Regions from separate parts of the Mycolicibacterium goodii genome, predicted to be linked through region 1. Evidence: riboswitches for the same ligand, from Rfam matches in the RefSeq annotation. Region 1 holds a riboswitch; each other region holds the start of a gene.
The links. Region 1 has a riboswitch for cobalamin ahead of metE (5-methyltetrahydropteroyltriglutamate--homocysteine S-methyltransferase). Riboswitches for the same ligand answer to the same signal wherever they lie in the genome.

Region 1 (3,272 bases):
CCTGCTGAACCTCCCGCCGGCGTGCGGCCGGGCCGCGCTGGACGCCCGAGGCAAGGATCGACGAGAGCCGTTCCCGCACGTGATCGTTGTTGAGTCGCGGGTCGGACTTGCGTGCGGCGATCGCTTCGTTGGATGCGGCGATCTCACCGGCGATGGCTTCGCGTCCCTGCGTGAGGCCGCGCGCCAGCGCGACGACCTCGGTGACCTTCTCGAACCCGAAGGCCAGCCAGCTGCGCAGCGCAGGGTCGAGCTCCGACTCGGCGTCGAGGGTGTAGGGCACATGCAGTGTCGAGCACGACGTGGAGACGGCGAGGTTGCCGACGGACCCCAGTAGTGACGCCAATGTCCCCAACGCCGACTGCAGGTCGGTGCGCCAGATGTTGCGGCCGTCCACGACGCCGGCGACGACGGTCTTGGTCGTGAGTTCCGGTACGGCGGCTACCGCAGCGGCTGTCCCGGCCACCAGGTCGACGCCGATCGCCTCGACCGGCGTGCGGGCCAGTGTCGGCAGCGCGTCGGTGAGCTCACCGAAGTAGCTCGCGACGAACAGAGCGGGCCGCTTCGCCAGCCCGCCGAGGACCTTGTAGGTCTGCCCGGCCAGCTCGGCCGCGTTGTCGAGGATGTCGGTAACCAGCACGGGCTCGTCGATCTGCACCCACTGCACGCCCTCGTCGGCGAGCAGCCCCAACAGTTCGCCGTACACGCCCACCAGCTCGCCGAGTCGGGAGATCGGGGCAACGGCCCCGCCGACGGCCTTACTCAGCGCCAGGAATGTGATGGGTCCGACCAGGACCGGGCGTGCTGAAATACCGAGTGCCCGTGCCTCTCTCAGCTCTTCGATGACTTTGGCGGGGTTGAGGGCGAAGCTGGTGTCTGGACTGAGTTCGGGGACGATGTAGTGGTAGTTGGTGTCAAACCACTTGGTCATCTCCAGTGGAGCGATGTCGGTGCCGTCGTAGGTGCCGCCTCGCGCGGCGGCGAAGTAGCGGTCCAGATCGTCGGCCACTCCGGATACGCGGGGAGGTAAAGCGCCGACCAGGACCGCGGTGTCGAGCACGTGGTCGTAATAGGAGAAGGTGTTCACCGGAACGGAATCCAGCCCGGCGGCGGTCAGCGATTCCCAGGTGTCGCGGCGGATCTTGGCCGCGACCGACTCCAGTCCGCTGCGGTCGAGGTTGCCGGCCCAGTACTTCTCCACGGCCCGTTTCAATTCGCGGTGGGGACCGATGCGGGGAGAGCCGAGAATTGTGGCGGTGAAGGGTGTTGTTGCGCTCATGAGACGTCCTGTTTGATGCGAGGGAAGGCCATCGCCGGTAGACGTCGAACCGAAGGCGGCTGACCACGACAGGTCGACCGATTCGGCCAATGCCCATTCCACGAGGCGATGAACCACCGGGCGCGGCGCACCCGGTACGGCTGGCAGGTCTTCGGACTCACAGGCGCGTGCGCTGACGCACACCTACTGGCCGTCGCTTCCCAGCCCCGAGGCGGGGCCAGTGCTGATGACGGCGGTCGTTCCTGCATACCGCTGCGGGACAGTCCCGGATTCTCACCGGGTTCCCTCTCGTTCCGCACCTGTGACAGCACACGGAACTCGATGGCCGGTACGGGCGTTCGTCGAGCACCTGTAGCGGACAAACCAGCTGCGGCTGCAGCGTACCTCTACCGGGCTGTCGGCAGCGACCCTGACCGATCGTCGTTTCGGCGGTCCAGCCACTCGGCCAGGGATCGGCCAGCCTCCAGCACATGGCGCTCGGCGATCGCGCGGGCCCGGACGGGATCGCGTTTCTCCAGCGCGTCGATCAGCTCTTCGTGCTCGGACAGCGAGTGCTTCTCGTGCTCGGGGAACAGGACCAGGAAGTTGGTGGGGACCACGCGTGCCGCCTGCTTGATCGCAGCGAGCAGCCTTGGGGAGTGGGCGGCGCGGTGAAGGGCTTGGTGGAAACGCCAGTTCGCTTCACCGATGGCGTCGTCGCCGCAGTGTTCGGCGACGCCGGCGGCCAATGCCCGCAGCTGGTCGAGTTCGTCGTCGGTGACCCGCTCGGCGGCCCAGGCCGCCGCCTGCCCGGTGAGGACTCCGAGGATTGTGAAGCTGTCGAGGACGTCGGCCGAGCTGATGCCGATTACCGTGATGCCACTGCGCGGGGCCACGCGTACCAGGCCCTCGAACGACAGCTCGAGCAACGCCTCGCGCACCGGCGTTCGACTGGTGGCGAACTCGGCGGTGATCGCGTCGAGGTCGATCCGCGTTCCGGCAGGTAGCGCGCCGGTGAGGATGCGGTTGCGGAGCTCTCGGGCAGCGCGTTCGCGCACCGTTCCGCCGATGTCCATGCCGACCACCCGACGATCCTAGCAAGCGCCACATCTAGTGTTTGAAATCTGATATATCAGGTGTTAGATTGCAGTCTATGGGTCAGCGTCGCACCGACAAGATGTCTCTGGTTGCTTTCATGCAGGCGGGAAGCACCTCCGTGTATGCCGGATCGTGGCGGCACCCCGCCACCGAACACGGCTATCTCGACGCGGCGTACTACGCCAAAGTCGGGCGGCAGCTGGAGGAAGGCTGCTTCGATCTGATGTTCTTCGACGACCGACTTGCGATGCCCGGCATCTACGGCGGTTCGGTCGCCGAAGCGGTCCGATACGGCGCGCGCCCGGTCAAACTCGACCTCAGCGTCATCCTCGGCGTACTCGCCCAAGCGACATCGCACATCGGCCTCGGCGCCACGTATTCGACGACGTACTACCAGCCGTTCCACGTCGCGCGGACGTTCGCCAGCCTGGATCACCTGTCGCGCGGACGGGCCGCATGGAATGTGGTGACCTCCGTCAACGACAGCGAGGCCCAGAATTTCGGCGTCGATGCCCATCTGGGCCACGACGAACGCTATGACCGCGCAGACGAGTTCCTCGACGTGGTCACCGGACTGTGGGACACCTGGGACGACGACGCCATCCGGCACGACCGGGCCGGTGGCATGTATGCCGACCCCGACAAGGTGCACGAACTCCGGCACCAGGGCAAATACTTCTCGGCTCGCGGACCGCTGACGGTACCCCGGACCCCGCAGGGCCGGCCGGTCATCCTGCAGGCCGGGTCCTCGGGACGGGGACGCGACTTCGCCTCCCGCTGGGCGGAATTGATCTTCACCGGGGATCCCGGCCTGGCGATCGCACGAGAGCACTACGCCGACCAGAAGGCTCGTATCGCCGAAGCTGGACGCAACCCGTCGGCCGTGCGCATCTGCCCGATGGCCTATGCCGTGGTCGGC
Region 2 (3,272 bases), 2.3 Mb from region 1:
TCAGGTGGTCGACGATGGTGGCGTGCGCACGCCGTTTGGCCTGGGCGCCCTCACCGGGATCGTTGACCAGGAACGGGTAGATCAACGGCAGGTTGCCGATCATCGCGTCGGTCGCGCACGCAGCCGAAAGAGCCGCGTTTTTTCCCGGCAGCCACTCCATCGAGCCGTGCTTGCCGAGATGCACCACGGCGTGCGCACCGAAACCGTGCTCGATCCAGCGATACGCCGCAAGGTAATGGTGGCTCGGTGCCATATCCGGATCGTGGTAAATGGCCACTGGGTTGTCGCCGAAACCTCGCGGCGGCTGGATCATCAGCACGACATTGCCTGACCGCAGAGCAGCCAGCACGATCTCGTTGTGCTCATTTACGAACAACGAACCTGGCGGCGGCCCCCAGACCTCAGCAATTTCGTCACGCAGCTCGGCAGGCATATCGGCGATCCAGGCGGCATACTGCTCGGCGCCAATTCTGACCTGGGCCTGCGTGAGCTGCGGGGCGGTCAGCCACTGTGCATCCTGCCCACCCGCCTCGATCAACGTATGGATCAGCTGGTCTCCGGCGTCAGTCTCGTTATCGATATCGAGCACGCCGAACCCGTCACCCACGTCGTAGCCTGCCGCACGCAGCGCGCGTAACAGACGCACGGTCGACGCGGGAGTGTCAAGACCGACGGCGTTGCCAACGCGAGAGTGCTTGGTCGGATATGCCGACATCACAATCGCAAGTCTCTTCTGATCGTTGGGAATTCGACGCAGCCGGGCATGGCCGACCGCGATGCCGGCCACGCGAGCGCACCGTTCCAAGTCGGCGACGTAATGCGGAAGTCCGTCGCCGTCGATCTCTTTGAACGAGTAGGGCACCGTGATGATGCGGCCGTCAAACTCCGGGATCGCGATCTGCGTCGCGGAATCCAGCGGTGTGACACCGTCGTCGTTGGCAACCCATTCGGCCCGCGGCGAGGTGAGGCAAAGTCCCTGCAGCACAGGGATATCTAGCGCAGCGATACGTTCGATGTCCCACGACGCATCGTCCTCACCCGCCCCGGCTGTCGCTGACGTCGAACCACCCGCGGCGAGCATGCTGACCACGATCGCGTCCATCGTCCCGAGCGCGTCGAACAACTCCGCAGGGGAGCTGCGCAACGACGAAGCGAATATCGGGATGCCCACCGCCTCGCCGGTGGCATCGATCGCGTCGGCCAGCGCGTGCGCGAACCCTGAGTTGCCACTCACCTCGTGAGCGCGGTAGTACAACACCCCCACCCGTAGTGGTCCTGGCGCCTGAGAGCGGCGCGTGCTGTAACCCCATTCGGGAATCACCACCGGCTCTTCGAAACCCTCACCCGTCAGCAACACCGTGTCACAAAGGAAGGCGTGCAACTGGGCGAGGTTGGCGGGCCCACCCTCGGCGAGGTAGGCGTGCGCCTGCGCCGCCACACCGAGGGGCACCGAGGACCATTCCATCAGTTCGGCATTGGGCTGACGTTCACCGCCCAACACCACCAACGGGAGACCGGTTGCCCGCAGGGTCGACAGCTCGGTGTGCACCTCAGCAGACGAGCCGAGCACCCTCAGGACCACGACATCCGCACCCTGATCGATCACAGATTCGACCGACTGCCGTGACGGATTTCCGAGACGAAATGACGCACCGCTGGCCCGAGCCGACAGCAAATCGGTGTCAGACGTCGACAGTAATGCGACCCAAGGCGCATGGGTCGCTGCATCAACTGGCATTGAGGGTCCTCCTTGGGGTTCTCGCCCCTCGTAGACGGAAGCCTCGTGACCAGTATCTGGCTTAGGGCACCGACCGTAGTCGACCCACACAGTGGCGGAACCGCCCCGGATTTGCACCGGGTTCCTGACGCCACGAGACGTACGCGTGCAGTGTAGCGACCGCTCGTCGCCACTGTCACCGCCCGGCGGGCGAACGCCTTATGAGCGCAGCAGGAGTTCGTCGTGGACGAACTGGACGAGGAACTCCTTCATGGCCGATACGGTCATGTCGGGTGCACCGGTGACGACCTGGATCGCCACGCCATCGGTGAGCGCGGTCAGGCGCTTGGCCACGGTCTCGGGGTCGATGTCGGAGCGAAACACGCCTTGACGTTGGCCGCGCCTGACGATTCGGCTGACCGTTTCGTGCCACCTGGCGTAGTACGTGTTGTGGACCGGGCGCAGCTCGGGCCGGATCGTCGCCTCGGCCCAGAACTGCATCCAGATCGACCATTCATCCCGGACCGGCCCCGGGCGCGGCAGTTGCATGTCGAACAGCTTCAGCAGTCGCTGATGGGCGTTGTCGATCTTGACCAGTTCGACACTTTGCCGGTCAAAGGAGCGATCCACGGCGTGCTGCAACGCCGCGGTCAGCACCTCCTGCTTGCCGGGGAAGTAGTAGTGCACCGCACCGGTGCTGGTCCCGACCAGCGCGGCGATGTCGGCGATGCGCACCGCGTGATAGCCACGTTCGGCGATGAGCTGTGCCGCCGCATCCAAAATGGCGGTGCGTCGAACGTCCTCATTGATTTGCGTAGTCACTCCCCCACCTCCTCGGCCGGTCTTGGGACTGATTCAACCAGATGACAATCTGACTGGCGAGTCAGACACTCGACCGAGTTTGGGCGAGCCTTGGGAGCGAAAATTTTCAGGGCCTCTACCTGCAGATTTCATCATCACAGGGGCGAACTCGGGACTTTGGGTGTTGACATCTATGGCCCAGATCACCACCATTCTGATGCATCAGTCAGATCACACACAGGGGGTCGAGCCGGACCGTGCCACCGAATCACTCATCCCGAGACAACAGGGACAACAGGTTCGTGCTTCGCGACGATGCCCTGCACGGCACCGTCGCACTCGTCACCGGCGGTGGCACAGGCATCGGCCGGGCCACCGCGTTGGACCTGGCCCGGTCCGGCTCCGATGTCGTCATCGCCGGGCGCCGGCGCGAGCCGTTGGAGAAGACGGTCGCCGACATCGAACTTCTCGGTCGCCGGGCCCTGGCGGTACCCACCGACATCCGAGACGACGAACAGGTGAGCGCCCTCGTCGAACACACGCTCGCCAAGTTCGGCCGCATCGACATCCTGGTCAACAACGCCGGTGGTCAGTTCGCCGCGCCCGCAGAGGAAATCACGTCGAAAGGATGGCGCGCGGTGCACCGCCTCGCCGTCGACGCGACGTGGTCGGTCACCCGCGAGGTCGCCGTCAACGCGATGATCCCGCAGCGCTCAGGGGTCATCTTCTTCATCGCGTTCTCGCCGCGGCGCGG
Region 3 (3,272 bases), 260 kb from region 1:
GCCGACGCGCGCCGGGAGAAGGAGTCCGCGATCGATGCGCAGGACTTCGAGAAGGCCGCGGCGCTGCGCGACAAGGAGAAGCAACTCGTCGCCCAGCGTGCCGAGCGCGAGAAGCAGTGGCGCTCCGGGGACCTCGACGTGGTCGCCGAGGTCGACGACGAGCAGATCGCCGAGGTGCTGGGCAACTGGACCGGCATCCCCGTGTTCAAGCTGACCGAGGAGGAGACGACTCGGCTGCTGCGCATGGAGGAGGAGCTGCACAAGCGGATCATCGGCCAGGAGGACGCCGTCAAGGCCGTCAGCAAGGCGATCCGCCGCACCCGCGCCGGCCTGAAGGATCCGAAGCGTCCGTCCGGTTCGTTCATCTTCGCCGGCCCGTCCGGTGTCGGTAAGACCGAGCTGTCCAAGGCGCTGGCGAACTTCCTGTTCGGCGACGACGACGCGCTCATCCAGATCGACATGGGCGAGTTCCACGACCGCTTCACCGCCTCGCGGCTGTTCGGTGCCCCTCCGGGCTACGTCGGCTACGAGGAGGGCGGCCAGCTCACCGAGAAGGTGCGCCGCAAGCCGTTCTCGGTCGTTCTCTTCGATGAGATCGAGAAGGCCCACCAGGAGATCTACAACAGCCTCCTGCAGGTCCTCGAGGACGGCCGCCTCACCGACGGCCAGGGCCGCACGGTCGACTTCAAGAACACCGTGCTGATCTTCACTTCGAACCTCGGTACGAGCGACATCAGCAAGGCGGTCGGCCTCGGCTTCAGCCAGGGTGGTGGTGAGAACAACTACGAGCGGATGAAGCAGAAGGTCAACGACGAGCTCAAGAAGCACTTCCGCCCGGAGTTCCTCAACCGCATCGATGACATCATCGTGTTCCATCAGCTGACGCAGGACGAGATCATCAAGATGGTCGACCTGATGATCGGCCGGGTCGGCAACCAGCTGCGGGCCAAGGACATGACGATGGAGCTGACGCCGAAGGCGAAAGCGCTGCTGGCCAAGCGCGGATTCGATCCGGTGCTGGGCGCCCGCCCGCTGCGCCGCACGATCCAGCGCGAGATCGAGGACCAGCTCTCCGAGAAGATCCTGTTCGAGGAGATCGGCCCCGGCCAGCTGGTGACCGTCGACGTCGAAGGCTGGGACGGCGAAGGCCAGGGCGAGGACGCCAAGTTCACCTTCACGGGTGGGCCGAAGCGCGCCGAGCCCGAGCCTGATCTGGCCGGTGCCGGTGCCTCCGGCGCCACCGCCTCCGGCACCGAGTGATCGACAATCGGTAAACAGCGAGTTGCAGAAGACCCCCGGCATTGCCCGGGGGTCTTTTGTGTGGCTTAGGATGCTGCTGTAATCGACAGACGCCGGAATCTGGTGAGAATCCAGAACGGTCGCGCCACTGTGAAAGTCAGACCCTGCGTTTGTCACTCCTTCGAACTGGGACGCGGAATCCCAGAAAGGATCTCCTCAATGACCTCTCCGACGACCTCTCCGACTCACCACAGCGTCGCCCCGGCACTCGACCTCTCGGCCACCAAGGCCGCGCTGTGGCTGTCCCTCACGGCCGTCCTGGCCCTGGTTGTGCTGTACTTCGTCGGCCTCGATCAGGGCGCGACTTCGGTGTTCGGCAACAACACCTACGTGCACGAGTTCGTGCACGACGCCAGGCACCTGCTCGGCTTCCCATGCCACTGAGCACCTAGCAGGGGCCAATCGAATATGGAAAAGCACATCATCGGGCGCGGTCTTCTGGCCGGCGCCCTAGGTGGCCTGCTCGCGTTCGTCTTCGCGCGGATCTTCGTCGAACCCGTCATCGCCCGCGCCATCGCGTTCGAGGACGGCGTCAGCGAGGCGCACGCGCATGACCACGGCGCGGGCGGCGGCCACGACCACGGGGTGGAACTGTTCAGCCGCGGTGTCCAGGCCAACATCGGGCTGGGTTTCGGCGTCATCGCGTTCGCCGTCGCGATGGGGGCGCTGTTCGCGGTGGCCTACTGCGTGGCGTACGGCCGCGTGGGGGCGCTCTCGCCCAGGATGCTCTCGGTGCTGCTGGCCGGCGGGATGTTCCTGTCGCTGTATGTGGTGCCGTCGCTGAAGTACCCGCCCAACCCGCCTGCGGTCAGCCTCGACGAGACGATCCAGCAGCGCACGCTGCTGTATCTGCTGCTGGTCGTGTTGAGCGCGGCGCTGCTGGTGGCGGCGGTGTATCTCGGCCGCCAACTGGTCGGGAAGTTCGGCACGTGGAACGCCACGCTGCTGGGCGCAGGCGGCTACATCGTCGCGATGGCGGTTTTGATGCTGGTGCTGCCGACGATCGACGAGACACCGGGGCCGCTGGAGGACCACGGGCACATCGTCTTCGGTGGGTTCCCGGCGGACGACCTGTACGAGTTCCGGTTGTACGCATTCCTGACGCAGTTGGTGATGTGGGCGACGATCGGGCTGGTGTTCGCACCGCTGGCGGCCCGGCTGCTCGGTGAACGTCCGCGCCGTCAGCAGGCCGGCCTTTCGGCGTGAGTGAGGTCGTCCGGCTGTCACTGGTCTCGCATGCGATGACCGACGCGTTGGCAGCCGGACGATTTCCCGCCGACGAGCCACTCAACGAGCTGGGTCACCGCCAGACCGGCACCGTGGACATCAGTGCCTCCGGCACCGGGCAGATTGGCGCCTCCGGCACCGGGCAGATTGGCGCCTCCGGCACCGTGCTCTGCGGCCCCGAGAAGCGGACCGTACAGACCGCCGAACTGCTCGGCCTGTCGGCCGAGGTGCGCCCCGAGCTGGCCGACCTGGACTGCGGCGGCTGGCGCGGCAAGCCGCTCGGCGCCGTCGAACCCGCGGATCTCGCGGTCTGGCTCACCGAACCCACCCGCGCGCCGCACGGCGGCGAATCGATCGTCGAACTCATCGAGCGGGTACGACGCTGGATGCAGACGGTGTCGACGCGGCGCGGCAGGCTGGTCGCGGTGACGCATCCGGCCGTGATCCGCGCGGCGGTCCTGGTGGCGCTCGACGCGCCGCCGAAGTCCTTCTGGCGGATCGACATCGCCCCGGTCAGCCGCACCGTGCTGCACCACCGGGCCGGCGCCTGGACCCTGCGCAGCGGTTAGCCCACGGGCGCGAGCGCGAAGGCCCGCTTGGCGATCTGCAGCAGCCAGCCCGCCGCGGTCGAACTGCGGAACTGCGGCCAGTTCAACTGGAAGCTCACGACCCACGGTTGCCCGGTGTGGTCCACCGCGTACCAACTGAACGTCAGATCGCCGGGCAGGTTGCCGCCCTTGGCGCCG

Region 2: another riboswitch for cobalamin. It lies ahead of cobN (cobaltochelatase subunit CobN); the one in region 1 lies ahead of metE (5-methyltetrahydropteroyltriglutamate--homocysteine S-methyltransferase).
Region 3: another riboswitch for cobalamin. It lies ahead of AFA91_RS10295 (CbtB domain-containing protein); the one in region 1 lies ahead of metE (5-methyltetrahydropteroyltriglutamate--homocysteine S-methyltransferase).

The regions. Positions count from the first base shown of each region.
Region 1 is NZ_CP012150.1:1,965,165-1,968,436, forward strand. It holds gene metE (5-methyltetrahydropteroyltriglutamate--homocysteine S-methyltransferase) at 1-1,276, opposite strand, end outside; cobalamin riboswitch at 1,420-1,594, opposite strand; gene AFA91_RS09155 (GntR family transcriptional regulator) at 1,663-2,331, opposite strand; gene AFA91_RS09160 (LLM class flavin-dependent oxidoreductase) at 2,409-3,272, shown strand, end outside.
Region 2 is NZ_CP012150.1:4,289,795-4,293,066, reverse strand. It holds gene cobN (cobaltochelatase subunit CobN) at 1-1,738, opposite strand, end outside; cobalamin riboswitch at 1,769-1,888, opposite strand; gene AFA91_RS20040 (TetR/AcrR family transcriptional regulator) at 1,937-2,539, opposite strand; gene AFA91_RS20035 (SDR family NAD(P)-dependent oxidoreductase) at 2,821-3,272, shown strand, end outside.
Region 3 is NZ_CP012150.1:2,220,171-2,223,442, forward strand. It holds gene clpC1 (ATP-dependent protease ATP-binding subunit ClpC) at 1-1,260, shown strand, start outside; adenosylcobalamin (AdoCbl) riboswitch at 1,331-1,454, shown strand; gene AFA91_RS10295 (CbtB domain-containing protein) at 1,459-1,683, shown strand; gene AFA91_RS10300 (CbtA family protein) at 1,708-2,505, shown strand; gene AFA91_RS10305 (histidine phosphatase family protein) at 2,502-3,095, shown strand; gene AFA91_RS10310 (serine hydrolase) at 3,092-3,272, opposite strand, start outside.